Congzhengia minquanensis: one gene and its partner. The protein of the gene in region 2 binds, or shares a complex with, the protein of the main gene of each other region. Links are inferred from orthologs where the notes say so. Each region holds a gene or a part of one and is shown on either strand. Other genes may lie near its edges.

Region 1 (10,245 bases), on a different replicon or contig from region 2:
GCCTCCTCGGTCTGACCGCCGCTGTAAACCCTTGCCGTGTCAACACTGCTTCCGCCGGCCTCGGTGTACATGTCGAGAAACATTAAATATTTATCCATATTCTCCTCGTCGCCATAAGTGTTCGGGCCGAACGTCAGCCTCTGCATGGCGACCTCATTGATTCCGTTAAAAAGCTTTATCATGTAACCCACTTCCTTTCCTGTTTATTATATCAAAGGGAGATTTTGGTGTCAATAAAATTGAAAAGCTTAGCCTCTTTTTTGCGAAAAACATTGATTTTTATAACAAAAAAATATATAATTGAAGAATGAATGAATTGATGGAGGAATGGAATTGAAAAAGCTCATTGCAATATTCCTGTTTGTTTTGATTATGCTGTCTTTTCCTGCAGGCGTATTTTCTGAAAACGAACAGCCGTGGGAAGCGGAATATACAAGAATTATCAGCCAAATTCCGACCAAAAGCCAAACAAAATATATTTTGGCCGACTTAGATTATGACGGCACGCCGGAGCTCATAGCCGGAGATAAAGCAATTGTTTCGGCCTATACGTTTCAAAACAATTCCGTGATAAAAATCACAGATAACAAAGATATTCCGATTCAATATTTTGAAAACCTGAAAACAGCACAGAACAGCCTGACAAACCTGACGGAGTTTATGGGCCAGATTGCAGACGGTTCGGACATTGTAACCTATAAAATGAGCTTTTCAGATGGGCTGCCCCACGTGGAGGTTGTGGCGATTGAGCACAGCGACCGCACCGGCACCTTTAAAGGCAGCGGTGAAACTCCCCAAAGCGTGCCGGACTGCACCAGCCTGGTGGCCGAATATCTGGCTGGATTTACATTAAAACCTTTTACGCTCTGTGTATTATCAGCCAAGGAAATTGACGCCGCCGGGTCTAAAATTGAAGCCATCGAAAGCTTTTTGAAGCGGTATCGTTTTTTAAGTGCCCTTTCCGACGACACGTCGGACTTTTCAAAACAGCAGCGGGAAGCAATAAAAAAAGCAGTTGGAGACGGCCTGTTTGCAAGCTTTGACAAAATTTCGCGGCTGAGCGGCACAGACGTGTTTGTTCAGTTTTATGTAAACGACGCCGCGCAGGCATCTTTTGTCTTTCCCTATGCAAAACAATATGCTGTGGTAACCAACGCTGACAGCACCTCCGGTGGACCGGGCGCCGCCGTGATTTACGGCCACGAGAGCGAGCTTGACATTTCGTATCTTTCTGGTCTGAAAACCCAGGAAAACGAGGCCTCAAACGTTTATATTGATTATACGAAAACCATGTCGTTCCGCGGAATTGACGATTATGTTAACTATTTATCTGCAGTTTTGTCCTCCTCCGGAAAAAACGCCAACGAAAACGGGAAAAAGGCCATTTCAGAATATATGGAGCATGCGGTAAACAGAAGCTCGCGGACGGAAATCAGAGCAAAAAACAACACGGTGACAGTAAATGACTATGGGGTATCGTTTATTGCGGAAAACGCGGCGGACTGTATGGAGCGGCTGTTAAAGCTGTGCGATTCCCAGGGGTTTTCCCAAATCAGGAAAGCACGCACCATTCCGGAGCTGGTTTGCGCTGATATTGACCTGTCACAGCCTGTCAGAATTGAATATGAAAAGGGCGTTGCCCAAAAGCTTGCCGGCGTATCTGGAATTCGGCTGATGCTCAGCGACAACCTGGGCATTTACATCACCGCGTCTGACCTGGCAAATTTAGAAGCCTCTTTTGATTTGTTCTGCATTGAATTTAAGAAAAACGGCGATGTTTTTTCTGTTGTGTTTACAGACAAAAACAACCAGACCATTGACTATATTAACGCGCCTGTGTGGTTTATCGTTCCTGCTCAAAGCGAATATTCCACCGTTATGGCCAGCTTTAAAGGCGGCACGGACAACTGGGGCGGGCAGTTCGACCCCAAGAACAAAACCATTGAATTTTCAACCAACTATTCCGGCGACTATGACATTGTGGAAAACGACATCACCATGAATGACATTGGCGGCGTGCCCTCCGGCACAAAGGAGGCCATTCGCTTTATGGTATCGAAAGGGATTTTTACTCTGGACAAGCACAACAATTTTAAACCGGAGGCTACCCTAAGCCGCTATGATTTTACGGCCGCTTTGGTAAAGATGTTTTATGCTACCAACGTGGATGCAAAGTCGGCGTTTTCCGATGTGCCGGAAAACAGCGAATTTTACCGCTATGTTGCCTCCGCTGAGGAACAAAACATTGCGGCGGGCTATGCGGACGGAACATTCCGCGGCAGCGAGCCGGTCTCTAAAGAACAGGTGGTTACCTTTTGCGGCAGAACGCTGACAGAAAAAAAAGGATATGCATATCCTGAAAACGACGATGCATATTTAAATTTTACCGACGCAGACCAAATTTCCCAGTGGGCGCGGCCGGACATTGCCGTTGCAGCCCAGTGCGGCCTGGTGAACAATGTGGGGGCCTTTTCTCCCTCCGGCGCGGTTACGCGGGCAGAGGGAGCGGAAATTCTTTATAAAACGTTTATGCTGCTTTACGATGTTTCACCTGTTACCACTGTGTCGTCCCTGCAATCCGGTGCGGACAGCGCTGTTTCGAACGCGCAGGAAACCTTTGACTTTGAATTTCGGGCGGCGCTTTGCATTTTAATTACCATTGTGCTGTTGTTCCTCTCTTATGTTCTTGTGAAAATCAGCAAGCGGAAAAAGGCGAAAAAGAAATAAAAAATGACAAAACGGCTGCTGTGCGAATGCACAGCAGCCGTTTTATATTCTACAGATTTTTATTTATCTTTTGGGTTTACAATGTCACGCCAGTCTAAATCGCCGCGCTCTAATCCCCGCACCAAAACCTCGGCCGTGGCAACATTGGTGGCTAACGGCACATTGTGCACGTCGCAAAGCCTTAATAGGGCCGAAACGTCTGGCTCGTGAGGCTGTGCCGTTAAAGGGTCGCGGAAAAACAGCACCAAATCGATTTCATTATAGGCAATTCTTGCTCCAATCTGCTGGTCGCCGCCCTGGGGGCCCGACAAAAATCTGTGAACGGAAAGGCCCGTTGCGTCTGACACCAACCCGCCGGTTGTTCCTGTGGCACACAGCATGTGCTTGGCAAGAATTCCTTTATATGCAATGCAGAACTGCACCATCAATTCCTTTTTCTTATCATGCGCGATCAACGCAATATTCATTCCATACCCTCCTGTCTGCAATTTTTAAATAAATGAATCATTTCGTGGTTATTTTACCATAAAGCAAAAATATTTGCTTGCAAGGACATTCTTGCAAAGCCGTCAATATGCACTTCTGCGCTTAGCGCAAATCGGCGGAGCCGAAGTCTTGCATAGCAAGGATTATCTGTGCATATTATACCATAGATAAGGTATGAAGTCCACAGCAAATTTCGTTTTTTTTGTATATTTCATATAAAGTTCACAATTATTTAACTTCTTTTTTATGTATATTGTTCAATTTTTATAGCATTTCCGGCAATATAGGCAATTTCCGGTACATTAGAAAACAACCGCTTAATTGCACTTTGCTTCACTTTAACCGACAAATCGCAGATTAAAAGCCGCTCGGGCATAAGCTTCATTGCAACCACAGCGGCGTCTTTTCTGCCGCCGGCACCGGCATGCACGCTGCCATATAAAGAGCCTAAAATAAACACATTTCCGCCGGCAATCACCTTCGCACCAGCCTCCACATCACCGATGACAACCAAGTTGTTGTCATATTCCACCGTTTCGCCGGCTTTCACCGTCTTTCTGCAAAACTTTGTAATGCCTTCATCCGTACCCAATTCGTCTAAGGGAGAATGCTTTTTGGGAATCATTTTCGGTTCTGTTTCAATGAACGTAACATCTGTTTCGCACAGGGCCTCGCGCACCGCGGGCTGAAGCAGATAAACCTCAGCTTCGGTAAGGGAGTTGCTGGTTAGAAAGACCTCCAGCGCAATGTCTTTAAAAAACTCTTTCGAGGCAGAAAGCTTTTCTATCAGCTCTGCGCGGCCTGTTTCAAAATCTGTATCGTCTACCGAAACGGAAATTCCTTTCGGGCTTCCTTTTAAAATAATCATTTGCAGCATGTCCTTTCTGTTTCACGTTAAAAATTTATGTTACGGAAGAAGCGTATATGGTTTTTCTTCTGTTGGTTTTTTATCGTCAGTTTTCGGTTTTTCAAAGTAGCTTTCCAATACTTCCCGGGCGACCCTTGCCGCCTTGGTTCCCGAATCGCCGTTTTCCAGCACCACACTGACGGCAATCTGGGGATTTTCCGCAGGGGCATAGCCGACAAACAGGCCGTTTGTGCCGCCGGGTACCTGGGCCGATCCTGTTTTGCCCGCAACAGACACGGGAAGGCCTGCAAACACGGAATAGGCCGTTCCCCCCGGTTCCGTTACCTTTAGCATTCCGTCCTTCACTGCGGTCAGCGCCTCTTTCGACGCACCTGCCATCTGGTTAATTTGGGGCTGCGCCGATTTTAAAATGGTTTCATCTGTTTCTGATTTCACAGCCTTTAAAAGCTTTGTTTTATAGTTTGTTCCCCCGTTGGCCAACGTGGCTGTGTAGTTTGCCAATGCTAAGGGAGAAAACAAGTTGTCCGACTGACCGATAGCGGCCTGAAGCACGTCCCCCGGATACCATTTCCCGCCGTTTTGCTCCCTGTTTTCCGGCGTTGCGATTTTTCCCTTTGCCTCTTCGCCGGAAAGCTCAACGCCGGTGAGACTGCCTAACCCAAACTTTTCAGCCGTTTCGGCAATTTTTTCAATTCCTGTGCGTCTTCCAACCTCATAGAAGAAATAGTTGCAGGACACGCCAATGGCCTCAGAAACGTTGATTGTGCCATGAGTTATGCCCTTTGTTCTGAAAATATTGCACTTAAATGTGCGGTCAAGATATTTATATTCGCCCTTGGTTTCCATTATTTCGTCCGGTTTCAGCACGCCGCTGTCGATTGCTGCAATGGTGGTGATGGGCTTAAACGTTGAGCCCGGCTCATAAAGCCCGGAGAGAGCGCGGTTAAACATAGGCTTTGATGGATCCTCCGCCATTTCATTATATTTTTCGCTGAATTCTGTAATATCATAGGTGGGATAAGACGCGGTGGCTAAAATTTCGCCGGAGTTTACGTCTACCGCCACCACCGACCCGCCGTTTTTTGAAGAAGCGGAGGATTTTGTCTCTTCCACCGTTTTCTTAAGTGTTTGTTCTGCGGCCAGCTGCAAATCCAAATCCAACGTTAAAATTACGGTATTTCCCGGTATGGGGTCTACCGATTCGATAAAGTTCGTCGACTCACCGTCAATTTTCCGCTCAATGCTGCTCACGCCGTCTGTGCCGCGCAGATATTGTTCAAAGGCCTTTTCAGCGCCCTGTTTTCCGATATAATCATTCCTGCCGTAGCCGCTGTTTTTCAGCTGGTCATACTCCGTACTGCTGATTTTGCCCACCCTGCCTAAAATGTGGGTGGCGGTTTGGGGGTAGAGATATTCCCGCACAGGCCGCTCATGCACGGCAACGCTGGGAAACAGGTCGGCGTGCTCTTTAATTTTTGTCACTGTTTCCATGTCGGCGTCTTCTAAAATGGTATAGGGCGCAGACACGGAAAACCCGTTTTTCTCCATTCCAAACCTTACGCCTGCAATTAGCCGTTTTTCTTTGTTTGAATAATTTTCGTCAATTTTATATTTTTCGCACAGCGCGTTCATTACGTCCGCTGCCGTGCTGTTTTCATCAAATCCATTTTCCGTTTTAAACTTTTTTTCCTGCTCGGCCTTATTTTTTTCTTCCTTGGGATATTGAAACCGGAAAGGAGAATCAAAAGAAATGGGCAGACTATCTTCATATTCCGCCGTGCTGCCCTTTTCTGTGAGAATTTTCAGCACATTTAAGATAGATGCATGTCGTTCCTGGGTTGTTTCGTTTACTTTTTCCAGCACAACAAAATATCCGGTGCGGTTGGTCACAAAGGGCCTGCCGTAACGGTCAGTAATCTCACCCCGCGGGGCAATTACCGGCACGGATAGAGACAGTCTTGCGTCCGACACGCTGCGATATTGCTTCCCACTTTTTAATTGCAGGGAAAACAATCTTGTAAAAATCATCACAAAAAACACCGCGGCAAAGACATACAGCACAAAATAGCGCCTGCGCGTGCTTTTTTTTAAGTTTCTATTCACGGCAAACACTCCTCCTCGAATCTTTGCTTACCGAGCATTTACACACAAACGGATATAGAATCGGTGTAACAATGCAATTATACAGCGCCTCGGGAATGATTTTATGGGTAAATGCAAAGCCAATCCGCGTTTCCCCCCACAAAAGAAAGTTCAGCCCAAATGTCGCCGCGCCATAGACAACAGACGCTGCAAGAACCCCCGCCGTTAACACCTTTAAGGACTTGTTGTAAAGACAGTCATGCAATGTAACGCACCCCAGCGATATGTATAGGTACAAAAGTGCGTCAAGCCCCTGAGGCCTTCCATTCAGCATATCCAGCAAAAATCCGCAGGCCGCGCTGAGCACAACGGCTGGCAGACCTCCTTTTTTTATACTGTAACACATGCAAAACACAAAAACAAGTCCCGGAACTACATGAAACACCGCGGCGGCATGGACAATGGTGGTTTGAACGACGATTAAAAACAAAACGAAAACGACGGCGAGCAGATATTGCACCGCGCTGCCCATAAAATCTGTTTTCGGTTGAAACCTGTTTAAAACCCTCATTTTTTGTGCCTCTCCCTGCTTTACTGTTTCGATTTAATTACCATTACCTCACGGATCCGCTCAAAATCCACTTCTGTATCTACAACCGCATAGTTGGTGTTTTTGGCGCTGTCCGTTAAAATTTCGCTGACGGTTCCAATTAATAACCCTTTCGGATAAACGCCCCCAATGCCTGAGGTTTCTATGGAGTCGCCGGCAACCAGCCCGGCGCTGTCGGCAATGAACGAAAGCTTTAGCTTGCCTTTGTCCTTTAGGCCCAAATCCCCTTCTGCAATGGCAATGTCCTGCGTTCTTGTCACTAAGGCGCCCACAGAGCTTTCCGGCTCGATAATGGAAGTAATTTCCGCCCAGTTGTCGCCCACCTCTGTCACCTTGCCCACCAGCGCCCGGCGCAGCACCGCCACGTCGTCTTTTTGAATGCCGCTGCTTGTGCCCTTATCCACCTTAAAGGTACCAAACCAGTTTCCTGCGTCTTTGGCAATGACCTCACAGCCCACCATATCATATTCCGTGCTGGTTTCCTTAAAATTCAAAAGTTCCCGCAGCCGCTCGTTTTCCTGTTTTAACGACTCAATCGACCGGGTTTCCTGTTTTAACACATCTATTTCTGTTTTTAACCGTTCGTTTTCTTCCCTGTAGGTATAAACATTTGAAAGCGCTTCAAAAAAACCGCCGACGCTTCTGCCCGCTTTGGAGAACACGCTTTGCACCGGGCTGAAAATAAACTGCGCGGCGCTGCTTAGCGGATTGGCCCTCCCCGCGCTGGTCAGCGAATAGGACACGCCCATAAATACGAATATCAGCGCCGTCAGAACCAAAACAACAATCAACCGTTTTTTTTCACGCTTTTTCATTCCTTCTGTCATCCCCTTTATTTGCGGCCGAACAGCCCCCTTTTTTGTTTGCGGGCGCCGTTTTGACTTCTGTCAGCAAGAACAGATAAGGCCATTCCCGCCCCAACGGCCACACAGTCTTCTGCATTTTCTGACACGGTAACATCAATGCCCGTCTTTTCCTGAATCAGCAAATCCAGGCCGGGCAGCTTTGCGCCGCCGCCCGTCAGCACAATGCCGCGGCTGACAATGTCTGCGGCAAGCTCCGGCGGCGTATTTTCCAGCGTGTCCCGCACCGCGCCGATCACCTTGCTGATGGTCCCCGCAATGGCACCCCGCACCTCGGACGAGGTAATGGTGAGGAGCCTCGGCAGGCCGGAAGCCAAATCGCGCCCCATTACGGATATGCTCTTTTCCTCACAGGAGGGATGGGCAGTTCCGATGCTGATTTTAATATCTTCCGCCGTCCGCTCCCCAATCATAAGATTATATATATTTTTTACATACTCTGCAATATCTGCATCCATTTTGTCGCCTGCATAGCGGATGGAGGTGCTGGCCACAATTCCTCCGAACGACACCACCGCCACCTCGCAGGTGCCGCCGCCAATGTCCACCACCATGCTGCCGGTGGCCTCGCTCACGGGAAGCTCCGCCCCCAGTGCCGCCGCCATTGGTTCTTCAATCACATAGGCGTTTTTGCCGCCGGAGCGCATTACCGCCTCTAACACCGCCCGGCGCTCAACCTCCGTCACGCCAAAAGGCACGCAGATGGTGACATGGGGGCGCATTACGCCGCCGGGGCAGGAGCGTTCGATAAATGCTTTTAACATGGCCTGCGTCACATCAAAATCTGCAATTACGCCGCCTTTCATGGGACGGATAACCATCACCTCATCCGGCGTTCTGCCAATCATGTTTTTGGCTTCCCTGCCAACGGCCAAAACCCTGCCGCTTTCGCTTTCTACCGCCACAACCGACGGCTCTTTCAGCACAATTCCCTTCCCCTTGCAGTAAACCAGCGTATTTGCTGTTCCCAGATCCACACCAATATATTTTGTCAACGAAAATTCCTCCCTCATAATTTATGTAAGGTTTTGCTGCTGAGGGATTTCAATTTGTATTAAGCCATACAGTCTATGTCAAACTCCGCTTTTAAAACCTGGGCCAGTTTGCAAACAGGCAGCCCCACTACGTTAAAATAGTCGCCGTCTAATTTGTCCACAAACAGAGCGCCCCTGCCCTGAATGCCATAGGCGCCGGCCTTGTCCATTGGTTCGCCTGTTTTCACATAGGCGTCGATTTGTTCTTTTGTTAACGCAATAAAATGCACCTTTGTCTCCACATAAAAGGACTCGCTTTTGGCGTTTTTTGTGTTCATAACCGTAACGCCGGTTAAAACGCTGTGCCATTTCCCCGCCAGGGCGGATAAAATAGCCTTTGCATCTTCTTCATCGCTTGGTTTTGTTAAAATGGTTCCTTCTGACACCACAATGGTGTCCGCCCCGATGATAACAGCCTCTTTGCCCTCACTTTTCACAATTGAGGCAACAGAAGACGCTTTTAACAAAGAGAGCTGTTCCACAACAAAAAAGGGCGGCAGCCCTTCCTCTATGGTTTCGTCCGCGCAGCTTGTCCGCACGGAAAAGGTAAGTCCCATTGCGCCTAACAGCTCTTTTCTTCTGGGCGACCCCGACGCAAGTATTATTTCCATATATTGTTGTCTCCATTCTTGCTTTTAAAATTCTTTTCCATGCAGAGGGGTATAATTCGGTTTGCCGCATATCCGGTGAGGCTTCCGGCAACAGCCGAAACCAGTAAAAGCGCCGGAAAATAGCGGAACACCCCAAGGCTTTCCAGCACGGCGGCGCAAACGGCAAGCTGTCCCAAATTAAAAAACGCAGCGCCAATGATGGATAGTCCGATTTCGGAAACTTTGTCCCTTAACATCATTTTTGCCGCTGCCATGGACAAAACAGACAAAACCGTTCCTGCACAGCCGTAAAAAAAGGCAAAAAATCCGCTGTATAACACAGAGGACAAAAAGCACCGTAGAACGCCAAAGGCAAGCGCCGGCTTTGCACCCATCAGGCAAAACACCACCATGGTAACAATGTTTGCCAGGCCGATTTTGCCGCCAGGCACTACCAAAAACGCAGGAATCAGGTTTTCAAAATATCCCAAAACCAACGCCAAGGCGCAGAACAGGGCAAAAACCGCCGTTCTTTTAGTATGCAACGCCGTCCACCTCCCCGCTTCCTTCGATTTTCACAATCAGCCTGTGGGGCAGGCAGACAATCATTTCTCCGGATTTTTGGATTTCGCCGATACACTGTCTGTCTTTGCAGTCCGAATCTATTACCCTTGCACCCTTTTTAGAAACTTCTATTTTATTATAGCCGAATTCCGTTTGAATTTCAAGTGTTTTAGGCTGGCTTAAAGCGTCTTGCTGATACCGGGCATATTCTTTCCCGCCAAGTTCAATTACAATGGTTTCACGGCCTGTTTTCGCAAAAATTACATTTGAAAACAGCAGAAGAAAAACCGCCGATAAAAGCACGCTCCAAAAAATAAGTTTGTCCGTTTTCGTCATGGCTTATTCAACTCCGCGGTAAAAATGTCCCCTTGTGATTTTATCAAACACACTCCGGGGCGCTTTTCCCATTAACCCCGCCTGA
Region 2 (10,228 bases):
GGGAAACTTCCGCCTCGCCGTCTGTTTTTAGCACGTTAAAGCTAGTAGAGCCCTCTAACACCTTTGTGTTGGTGTAGCCAAAATGGCGCAGCCTGTTTTGAAGGAAATAGGCCCGTTTGCCTCTGGCACAAACCAGCAGCAGCTTGTCGTCTTTATTTAAGCCCTCCACCTCGCCGTTTACTTTTGTCAGGTCTACAAACTTTACGCCGGGAATGGCCGGCACGCCGGAGGCGTCAATCACGCGGTAACCCTCTGCCGCGCCCCGCATATATTCCGCCGGGGTAAAGCTCTTAAGCGCGCCGTTTAGCTTGTTTTGCAAAACATACACCGCCTGCACAAAGGGGTGAATGGCAGTGGAAAACGGCGGTGCATAGGCGTAGTCTGCGTTTTCAAAGTCCTCAAGCCTTGCGTCCATATTCAGGCCTGTTACCGCAATGTCTATCATTTTGTCCACAGCGCCGGGGCCCAACACCTGCACGCCCAACAGCTTGTGGGTTTCCTGTTCCGCAATGAGTTTGGTGGCAAAAAACGCCGCATCGGGATAGTAGTGCGCCTTGTCATCGGTTACGGCAACGGCGCAGACAGCGTTATACCCCAGCTCGCGTGCCTGGGCCTCCGTGAGCCCCGTTCTGCCGCAGTTTAAGTCCGGCAGTTTCACCACCGAGGTTCCTAAAACGCCGGGATAGGCTTTTGGCTCTCCATGGTCTTTTCCGCTTAAAATCTGGGCCAGGGTGCGGCCCTCCAGGTTTGCCGAAGAACCCATAGGCGACCACTGAGGCGCGCCGGTCAGCCTGTTTTTCACCATTGCGCAGTCGCCGGCGGCATAAACGTCCGGCAAATTCGTTTCCATTTGCCCGTTCACCACAATGGTTCCTTTCACCATTTCCATTCCCGTGCCGTTTAAAAACGCGGTGTTGGGACGCACGCCGGCAGCGGCAATCACAATTCCGCAGGAAAATTCTCCGGCTGAGGATTTCACGCCGGTAACGGAACCGCCGCCCAAAATCTCCTCCGCTTTGGTGCTCAAATATACGCGAATTCCCTTTTTCTCCAAATGACGATAGATAAAGTCTGCCATTTCAAAGTCGAACACGCCGGGCATCACCTGGTCTGCAAACTCCAGCACCGTGACGGAAAGGCCCTGCTTCTGCAAATTTTCTGCAACTTCAAGGCCAATGAACCCCGCGCCAATTACCACCGCTTGCTTCACATTGTGTTTTTGAGCATAGTCACGGGCAGTTACAGCGTCTTCCGGGGTGCGCATTTTAAACACGCCGGGAATGTGAATGCCGGGGATTGGCGGAACAGCCGCCGACGCTCCTGTGGCAATGACCAGCTTGTCGTAGGAAAATTCCTCTTCGGCCCCTGTGTCTAAATTTTTTGCGGTAAGCACTTTTGCTTGTGCGTCGAGGCCGGTGGCCTCCATGCCCGTGATAACATCCGCTCCGGTAAGGGCGGCAAATTTTTGCGGAGTGTTTACCACCAGCTCTTCCTCGGTTTCAATCAGACCGCCCACATAATAGGGCAGGCCGCAGCCGGCATAGGAAATATCACGGTCTTTTGTTATGAGGGTAACATTAATGCTTCTGTCTTCCCGTTTCAGCTTAGCCGCTGTTTTGGTTCCTGCGGCAACGCCGCCAACAATTACTACATTCATTTTGGTTTCTCCTTATTTTTGGTATCGGCGGCAGCAGGGCGCGGCGCCTGCACATTCAGGTTTTAATGCTGTGCAGACCGCTGCGTTGCCGCCCTTCACTTCGATTTGTTTTCCATTCATATTCTAATTTACAATTCGATATCTACACAATAACTTTCATCAATCAAAATGTAATCACAGTTGTGCTGTTTGCACATATCGCGATAATAAGCGTTTTCTTCAAGTATAGAATTCGTTGTACACCACGAATCATCAACGCGCTGCTCAACTGCATTGGCGTAATATTTAATATCCGAAAAGTGATTTTTTATATATTTTTCGCTCATCACGAGGCAGTAATATTGAATTTCTTTCACATATTCGCCAGTAAAATCATTTTTCCAGTCAAAGGGAATATAACCACCCTCTACCACAAGATTCTGTTTGTTTTCAATAGCAGTTTTCATCATTTCTCGAATAATCGGCCACATATAGGCTTCTAATTCTCTGTCATCTTCGGGAGTTAAATCTGTGTTGCCGCTTCGTATTAAGCCCATTTTCAAATGGTCGATAGAAAAATAAGGATATTTATATTTTTCAAGAATTTTCTGTGCCAGCAAAGTTTTCCCTGTATGAGAGGCACCTGTAATTAAAAGAATCATTTTGTCATCTCCAACAAACAAGGTTTTATATTATTTATTTGTGATTGTAATACAGATATGGGCATATGTCAATAACTCCAGCAAAAAAACCGCTTGTTTTTTTCCGTTTCATTTGATACAATGGCAGCGAGGTGAACAACTTATGCTAATTTGGATTAACGGCGCATGGGGCTGCGGAAAAACTCAGACAGCAGCGGAACTTTGCAGGCGGACGGAGCACTCATTCTTTTACGACCCGGAGGAGGTTGGATATTGCCTGCGCAAAACAACGCCGAAAGCACTGTGGCACGACGATTTTCAGGACAATCCCCTGTGGCGCGCCATGAATATTACCATGTTAAAAAAGCTGTGCCGCGACTATGACGGCGTGATTGTCGTTCCCATGACGGTGATGAACAAAGCTTATTTAAACGAAATTCTCGGCGCGCTCAGGGCGGACGGCGCACCGGTGCAGCACTTTACGCTCATCGCAAGTGAGCAAACCATTTATAAGCGGCTGAGAAAGCGGTTTGAGGGAAAAAACTCCTGGGCGGGGCGCAGGGCAAAGGACTGTGTTACCGCGTTTTTAAGCCCTGTGTTTGAAACGAAAATTGAAACGGACGAAATAACGATTTCTCAGGCTGCGGAAGAAATTGCAAAAAAAGCGGGACTTGCGCTTTTGCCCAGGGGCAGAGCGTTGAAACGTCAAATCAGGCGGCTGAAAACCCAGCTGAATGCCATAAACAAATAACCCGCCCGGATTAATACCCCGCAAAAGGCGCAGCGGTGCAGGCAAACGCTTTCATAAATTCGAAAAAATTTGGGAAAATAAGAAAAATGACTTTACCAAAGATGAAAAATCTGATATAATAAATAGGAAGAAATTGCTAATTGGGAGGCCGCGTTTTGAGAAAGGATTTGCTAAAGAAACATTTTTCCCATTTGGATTATGGGGTAATTGCACTTGCGCTTCTTCTCACAGGTGCTGGGCTTATTTTTATCTACAGTGCCACCCAAAGTGCAGAAAGTGTGCGCAAAATTGCTGTGCAGGCCCTTGCAGCGGTTTTGGGCGTCGGGCTGATGCTGGCCCTTTCATTTGTGGACTACCGCGTTTATAAAAGCTATGCAACCCACATTTACATTGCAAGCCTGGCTGTTTTAATTTTTGTTTTAATCTTTGGCAGCGGACGGGAGGAAACCGGCGCAAACAGCTGGATTCGGTTCGGCGGCATTGGAATTCAGCCTTCTGAACTTATTAAAATTGCGTTTGCCGTGGTGTTTGCCTACAAGCTGTCTGCGGCAAAAGAAGCGGGAAAGCTCAACGACATAAAAGAAGTGTTAAAGCTCACCGCATTCTACGCCGGTATCACGGGCCTTGTAATTTTGCAGAATGACACGGGCACGGCCTTAGTGTTTACGTTCATGTTTGCGGCCATGTTTTTTGTAGCGGGAATCTCCATGAAATATGTCCTGTCGGCCTTAGGCGCCGCTTGCCTGCTGCTGCCCCTTTCATGGCTGGTAATGGCGCCCTATCAGAGAAACCGGATTATGGTGTTTTTTAACCCCGAATTAGATCCCACCGGGGCGGGTTATCAGGTTTTGCAATCGAAAATTGCCATTGGCTCCGGCGAGCTTTTGGGACGGGGCTATTTAAACGGCCCTCAGAATCAGCTTTCCCTGCTGCCCGAGAAAGAAACAGACTTTATTTTCGGCGTTATCGGCGAAGAATTTGGCTTTTTGGGCTGCGCCATTGTGGTAATTTTGCTGTTTTTGCTGGTGCTTCGGGTGTTTGGCATTTCCAAAACCGCAAAGGACGACGCAGGCAGCCTCATCTGCGTGGGTCTGGGGGCTATGCTGCTGTTTCATGTGGTGGAAAATGTGTGCATGTGTTTAGGGCTTTTGCCCGTGACCGGCATACCGCTGCCCTTTTTAAGCTACGGCGGCTCGTCTTTGGTGACAAACTTTTTGGCCATTGGCCTTGTTTTAAACGTTCATAACGTTTCAAAAGAACTTAGTTTTAATAAATATGATTGAAAGGAAACATAAAAATATGGCAGACATTCAAATTATTACGGACGCCGGGTCGGATCTTTTAAAAGAGGAACAGGAGCGGTTCGGCATTGAGGTTATTCCCATTAAAATTACAGCAGACGGCAAGGACTATCTCTCCGGAGTAGACGTGTTCTCTGACGAGTTTTACGAACTGCTGGAAACCTGCAAGGAAATTCCCCACACGTCCCAGCCCTCCACAGGGGACATTTACGACGTGTTTCAAAAACACATTGAAGCGGGGAAACAGATTTTGGTTATTTCCCTTTCGTCCAACGCCAGTGGGTTTTATAACAACATGCATCTGGCAAAAAATATGATTTTAGAGGAAAACCCCAACGCGGTTATCGAAATTTTAGACAGCAGGTCCTTTGCCTATATCTACGGCCAGGCGGCAATAAACGCCAGCCAGATGGCGAAAGATGACATGGATATTTTAGAAATTAAAGAAAAAACAAAAGAATTCATTGAAAGCTATGGCGTGTTTGTCATTCCGAAAAGCCTGACCTATCTGGAAAAAGGCGGCAGAATTAACAAGGCCTCGCTGATTTTCGGCAACATGCTGGACCTGGCTCCTGTGCTCACCATAAAAGACGGGCTGATGGAGGCTGTGGGAAAGGTGCGCGGCAGAAAGAAGCTGGCTAAAAAGCTGTTTCAATATTTAGTTAGCCACGCCCCGGATCAAACCGGAAAAGACCTGATTGTGGTAAACGGTAAAATGGACGAGGAAACAGAAGAACTGTTGGGCTATTTAACGGAGCAGTTCCCCGGCGTAAACATTACCAGGGCTAAGGTTGGCCCCACCATTGCCACTCACATTGGGCCAGTGTTCGGGGTGTTTTTTAAAAAATAATATCGGCCTTATTTAGCCTTAAGGAAAAGGGTATGAAAAAGATGTCAAATTTGAAAATTGCCGTCCTACAAAAACGTGCAGGACAAAATTGTGAGCAAAACACAAAAGATGGGCTGGCGTATTTAAAACAGGCAAAGCAAATGGGAGCAGACCTTTTGTTGTTCCCCGAGTGTTTCATCACCGGCTATGCACTACCTATTACAAACGACGAGGCGCTGGGCGGTGACAGCCCATACATAAAACAGTTCTGCCATGCGTGTTCCGAGCTTTCCATAGGCGCGGTGGTCACTGCGTTTACCAAAGGGAACGCAAAGCCGCAAAACAGTGCTTTTGTCATTGGCCGCGACGGTCAGATTTTAATGAAATACAGCAAGGTGCACACCTGTGCCTTTTCCGATGAGGCCTGCCTAGAGCGCGGAACCGCTTTTTCCGTATGCGAATTTGACGGCGTAACCCTGGGCGTGATGATTTGCTACGACCGGGAATATCCCGAAAGCGCACGGGAGCTGATGCTTATGGGCGCAGAGCTTATTTTGGTCCCCAACGACTGCGGCAGTATGGAGCCGCGGCTGTGTGCGTTGAAAACCAGGGCCTATGAAAACATGTGCGGAGTTGTTATGGCGAACCCGCCGGGTAAAGGAGCCGGCAGGTCCTGTGCGTTCTCTCCTATTGCGTGGAATGAAGATGGAGAATGTCTAAATATGGAGATTTTTGTCGCAGGAGAACAGGAGGAAGGGTTATTTCTGGCGGACTATGATTTAAATAAACTTCGAGATTATAGAAGCAGCGAAATGATGGGTAATACATTTCGGAATGTGCCCGCTTACAGACATTTGATGAATGGAACTGTCACAGAACCCTTTATTAGGTGACGAATTGTGACATAAAAAGAACAAGGGCGGTGCTGTTTGGATTTAATTGCTAATTATAAATTTGCAAATCACTTGCCGTCTTATGTGTCTTTATTCAAATTCTTCATCAACCTCTTTAAACGAATCTGCAGAGAAAAACTCTCCAAGGCCAATTCCTAAACCGTCACAGATTTTCTTAATGGTGTCAACCTGAGGCCGCTTACTGCCTGTGTTTATGATGTTGTTTAAAGTAGACTGCGTCATTCCGCACATCATGGAAAGCTTGTTTACGGTAATTTGTTTCTGCTCGCAAAGCTCCAAAATGCGTTTGGCTATGGCTTCTTTCAGTGTCATTCAAACTCAACTCCTAAATATAGAGATAGTATCACAAAAATGCGGTACTATATTCATTTTAATTGTTTCATTTGAAAAAGTTTAACTATACACAGTTTACTTTATGAACTTTATGTGATATAATAGATTACGTGATAGCGACATCTGCCGTTTTTTTAGGCGCGTTACGTCTGAAAATAGTTAAGGATATGCTCTTTTCGTGTATCTTGTGTGTGTGATTATATATTAAATATTTTTCGTCCTTTTATTTTCAGGTGTAAGTTAATAATAGGACAAAATTTTGTTCCGCGCCTAAAAAAGCGACAGATAGAAAAATAAGCGGGCGAACCTTTTCGGTTCGCCCGCTGTTTTCATTTGGCAAGCAGTTCGCCCAGCTCAAAATCCACACATCTGTTTATTCTGCCGTGGGGCGTGCCCGCGGTTAATGCCTGTTTGTCATCGCTGGTGAAGGTTGCGGAAAAGCCCGCAGCCCGCAGGGCCTTGTCGGCCTCTTTCGTCCAAATCCCGTTGGGATAGGACATGGTTTTCACTTTTTTCCCCGTAATTGCTTCAAGCCGGATTGCATTTTCCTGAAAATCTCCGGCAATTTGTTTTACATCTCCGCTGTCAAAAACGCTCCGAATTTCCTTTGCAGTTTTGTCGTGCAGGTGATGGGAGTGGCTCCCAATTTCCACCACACCGGAAGCAGAAAGCGCCACAAGGTGCTCCTGTTTTATATGGTCCTCTGTGCCAATTTTCGCAGTAACAATAAAAAATGTTGCCTTTGCACCATATTTTTCTAGCACGGGCAGGGCGCAAAAATAATCGCTTTCATATCCGTCGTCAAATGTCACAGCCACATAGTGGGCTTTGGGTAACTCCCCATTTAAAACCGCGTCTACTTCCGACGCAAAACAGAACGAATATCCGTTTTCCTTTAAAAACCTAATGTCTGCTTCAAACACGGCGGGCGGCACACAAAATGCGTTTTTGGCCTCCGCCGGGTCGTCTGAAAGTTTGTGGTACATCAACACCGTCAGGCTGGATTTTCCATAAGACTCCGCCGCAACGCCTGCGGCGGGCAGTGCAAACAGCGTCAGCACCAGTGTCAGCAAAAAAATTGCTTGTTTTTTCAAAGCATGTCCTCCCTAAACATAGCAAACTGCCGCCACGTTTAGTTTTGGGTTATTTGCGTATTTTATGCAAAACAAAAAAACGCAAAAGCGGCAGGTAATTCCTGCCGCCTTTTCTAAAATTTTATAATTTTATGTCTGGAATCGTTGCAAAGCCTTGTGCCAAATCGTCGTCTGAGGGAATATAGTCGGACATTTCACCGTTGTGATATTTTTCATAGGCCACCATATCGAAATAGCCTGTTCCGGTAAGACCAAACACAATGGTTTTCTCCTCGCCGGTTTCCTTGCACTTCATCGCCTCGTCCACCGCTGCACAAATGGCGTGGGCGCTCTCTGGCGCAGGTAGAATTCCCTCTGTGCGCGCAAACTGCTCTGCCGCAGCAAACACCTGTGTTTGCTCTACCGAACGTGCCTCCATCATCCCGTCGTCAAACAGCTGGGAGAGCACCGAGCTCATGCCGTGATAGCGCAGGCCGCCTGCGTGGTTGGGCGCAGGAATAAACCCGTTGCCCAAAGTATACATTTTTGCCAAGGGGCAAACCATGCCCGTGTCGCAAAAGTCGTAAACATATTTTCCCCGTGTAAGGCTGGGGCACGATGCAGGCTCCACCGCAATGATACGGTAGTCCGCCTCGCCTCTGAGTTTTTCCCCCATAAATGGCGCGATAAGGCCGCCTAAATTCGAGCCGCCGCCGGCACAGCCAATAATGATGTCGGGCTTTATGCCAAATTTATCCAGAGCGGTTTTCGTTTCCACACCGATAACTGATTGATGCAAAAGTACCTGATTTAACACGCTGCCTAAAACGTAGCGGTAACCCTCTGTGCCAACCGCAACTTCCACAGCCTCGGAAATGGCACAGCCTAAGCTGCCCGTGGTGCCAGGGAACTCCTCAAGCATCTTCCTGCCAACATTGGTAGTATCAGAAGGCGACGGCGTAACCGAAGCGCCGTAGGTGCGCATTACCTCCCGGCGGAAGGGCTTCTGCTCATAAGACACCTTTACCATGAACACCTTGCAATCCAGCCCAAAATAGGAGCAGGCCATGGAAAGAGCCGTGCCCCACTGCCCTGCACCCGTTTCTGTTGTAACGCCTTTTAAGCCCTGTTTTTTCGCGTAATAGGCCTGGGCAATAGCGGAGTTTAACTTGTGGCTGCCGCTGGTGTTGTTGCCCTCAAACTTATAATAAATTTTTGCCGGGGTACCCAGCTTTTTTTCCAGGTTATACGCCCGCATCAACGGCGACGGGCGGAACATTTTGTAATATTCCCTAATTTCTTCGGGAATTTCAATCTGCTGTGTTTCGTTGTCCAGCTCCTGCTGCACCAGCTCTTCACAGAACACGCCGGACAGCTCCTGGGCCGTCATGGGTTTCAGCGTTCCCGGATTTAACAGCGGCGCGGGTTTATTTTTCATGTCCGCCCGGACGTTGTACCAATATTTTGGCATCTCACTTTCTTCCAAATAAATTTTGTAAGGGATTTTCTGCATGGTTCGTTCCTCCTAAAAAAATATTTTGAAGAGCGTTGGTGAGAAATAAAAAACCTGCCTTTAAAATAAGTTTAAAGGCAGGATAAAATACATCATAAAAAAAACATATTCACTCTGCTCATCTCAGCTAAACTTATCTCAACTCAACTGCTTCCGCCTGCGCGGAACACTCTCTTCTACTAATTAAGATAGCACACTTTTCTAAAAATGTCAAGACTTTTTAAAGATTTCTTTCTAATGTTGCGGCCATTGGCAAATCATTCTCAATGGTAATCCATGCGCACTGAATAAATTCTTCTTTTTCAAATCCCATTAGCCCAATTGTGCCGCGCTTTGTTTTTGTTACCTCACAAAAATACAGGTTGTCCTTATTCACAAGATCGGTCTCCGCGGTAAAATAGCGCACCGTGCCGTTGGGCATGGCAACAGCACCTAAAAACTTACAAGCCATCAACGTGTCTGTGTTCCGAAACGTCACAAGCATCATCGGATAGCCGTTTGCCAACGTTTCAAAGCTTATGTCAAACTGTTCCTCCGCCGCAAGTCCTGCCTTTTTCACAATGGACAAATAGGTTTCGTATAGTTCGTCGCCGTCAATATCTCCAATGTAATAGTTTGTTTCGGAGTTGGTCTGAATTTCAAGCAGGTGGGAAATTACAATTTTATTCCAAACATCTCTTGCCAGTGATTCCGCTGTTTTAGACTTATTTTTAATTTCCTTGGCAAAGCTTGTGTGTTCAACAATTACCGCTCTGGGCAGGGACAATTGTTCAAAATCGTAGCGGATAAGGTTGTTATATCGCGCTTTTAATGCCGCCATGTCCACATCAGACAATTCCGCAAAATCCACAAATCCATCCGGAATATAAGGTCCCGGATCCTTGCTGTCCTGCTCAATTGGTTTTTCCTGCTCAGCTGGTTTCTGTGTTTTATCCGGTTTTTCCTGTTCTTCCGGCTTTTCCGGCTGTGATGGCTCTTCCGATGTTACAATCTGCACCATGCGGCTTGCCTCGTCCCAGTCCACTTTTGCGCCCATTCCTTCCGACACAGCGCGCACAGGAACCAGCGTTCGTCCGCCAATGAGTCGTGCAGGCGCGTCTAATGCAACGGCTTTGCTGTTTTTCATCAGTTCTGCGCTGTCAATAGTGATGGAAATTTTCACGTCGCCCTTCACCGCCAAAGCTGTACGGGTTGCTTCGTCCCAATCCACCTTTGCGCCCAGTGCCTCAAAAATCAG

Evidence for each region.
Region 1: the proteins of rodA (region 2) and H8698_RS10465 are in contact, whole or in part, in a crystal structure (PDB 6PL5), measured with the Thermus thermophilus proteins. The link is inferred for Congzhengia minquanensis from one-to-one orthologs. Residues at the interface, in WP_223903423.1 of Thermus thermophilus: Phe161, Val165, Phe168, Val169, Leu172, Pro198, Tyr199, Glu202, Tyr211, Arg212, Asp213, Gln220, Val221, Gln223, Ser224, Ile226, Ala227, Ile228, Gly229, Ser230, Gly266, Phe267, Val270, Leu274, Tyr277, Gly278, Leu281, Phe285, Leu289, Arg297; in WP_223903432.1 of Thermus thermophilus: Arg4, Ile5, His6, Leu8, Ala9, Phe12, Ala15, Leu16, Leu19, Gly20, Arg22, Ala23, Trp24, Leu26, Gln27, Val28, Tyr31, Tyr34, Leu36, Leu43, Thr45, Asp47, Lys156, Gln157, Gly158, Ser160, Val184, Leu201, Glu202.

What each region holds. Positions count from the first base shown.
Region 1 is NZ_JACRSU010000004.1:47,073-57,317, reverse strand. The notes cover bases 3,653-6,652. They hold H8698_RS10465 (penicillin-binding transpeptidase domain-containing protein), read right to left. Parts: upstream 6,185-6,652; coding sequence 4,121-6,184; downstream 3,653-4,120. Other genes in these bases: mreD (rod shape-determining protein MreD), read right to left, coding at 6,177-6,652; H8698_RS10470 (septum site-determining protein MinC), read right to left, coding at 3,653-4,081. In the rest of the region: H8698_RS10485 (aldo/keto reductase), read right to left, coding at 1-182; H8698_RS10480 (S-layer homology domain-containing protein), read left to right, coding at 334-2,727; mgsA (methylglyoxal synthase), read right to left, coding at 2,787-3,194; more of H8698_RS10470, read right to left, coding at 3,458-3,652; more of mreD, read right to left, coding at 6,653-6,734; rod shape-determining protein MreC, read right to left, coding at 6,755-7,588; mreB (rod shape-determining protein), read right to left, coding at 7,606-8,649; H8698_RS10445 (Maf family protein), read right to left, coding at 8,691-9,281; H8698_RS10440 (Gx transporter family protein), read right to left, coding at 9,272-9,805; H8698_RS10435 (NusG domain II-containing protein), read right to left, coding at 9,795-10,160; H8698_RS10430 (U32 family peptidase), read right to left, coding at 10,164-10,245. UniProt on the Escherichia coli protein: Catalyzes cross-linking of the peptidoglycan cell wall. Responsible for the determination of the rod shape of the cell. Is probably required for lateral peptidoglycan synthesis and maintenance of the correct diameter during lateral and centripetal growth.
Region 2 is NZ_JACRSU010000001.1:635,630-645,857, forward strand. Bases 2,265-5,247 are described here. They hold rodA (rod shape-determining protein RodA), read left to right. Parts: upstream 2,265-3,183; coding sequence 3,184-4,311; downstream 4,312-5,247. Other genes in these bases: H8698_RS02970 (P-loop NTPase family protein), read right to left, coding at 2,265-2,298; H8698_RS02975 (AAA family ATPase), read left to right, coding at 2,441-3,028; H8698_RS02985 (DegV family protein), read left to right, coding at 4,328-5,179; H8698_RS02990 (carbon-nitrogen hydrolase family protein), read left to right, coding at 5,212-5,247. Outside these bases: H8698_RS02965 (FAD-dependent oxidoreductase), read right to left, coding at 1-1,657; more of H8698_RS02970, read right to left, coding at 1,786-2,264; more of H8698_RS02990, read left to right, coding at 5,248-6,051; H8698_RS02995 (helix-turn-helix domain-containing protein), read right to left, coding at 6,142-6,384; H8698_RS03000 (polysaccharide deacetylase family protein), read right to left, coding at 6,735-7,499; H8698_RS03005 (TrpB-like pyridoxal phosphate-dependent enzyme), read right to left, coding at 7,621-8,991; H8698_RS03010 (copper amine oxidase N-terminal domain-containing protein), read right to left, coding at 9,212-10,228. UniProt on the Escherichia coli protein: Peptidoglycan polymerase that is essential for cell wall elongation. Also required for the maintenance of the rod cell shape. Functions probably in conjunction with the penicillin-binding protein 2 (mrdA).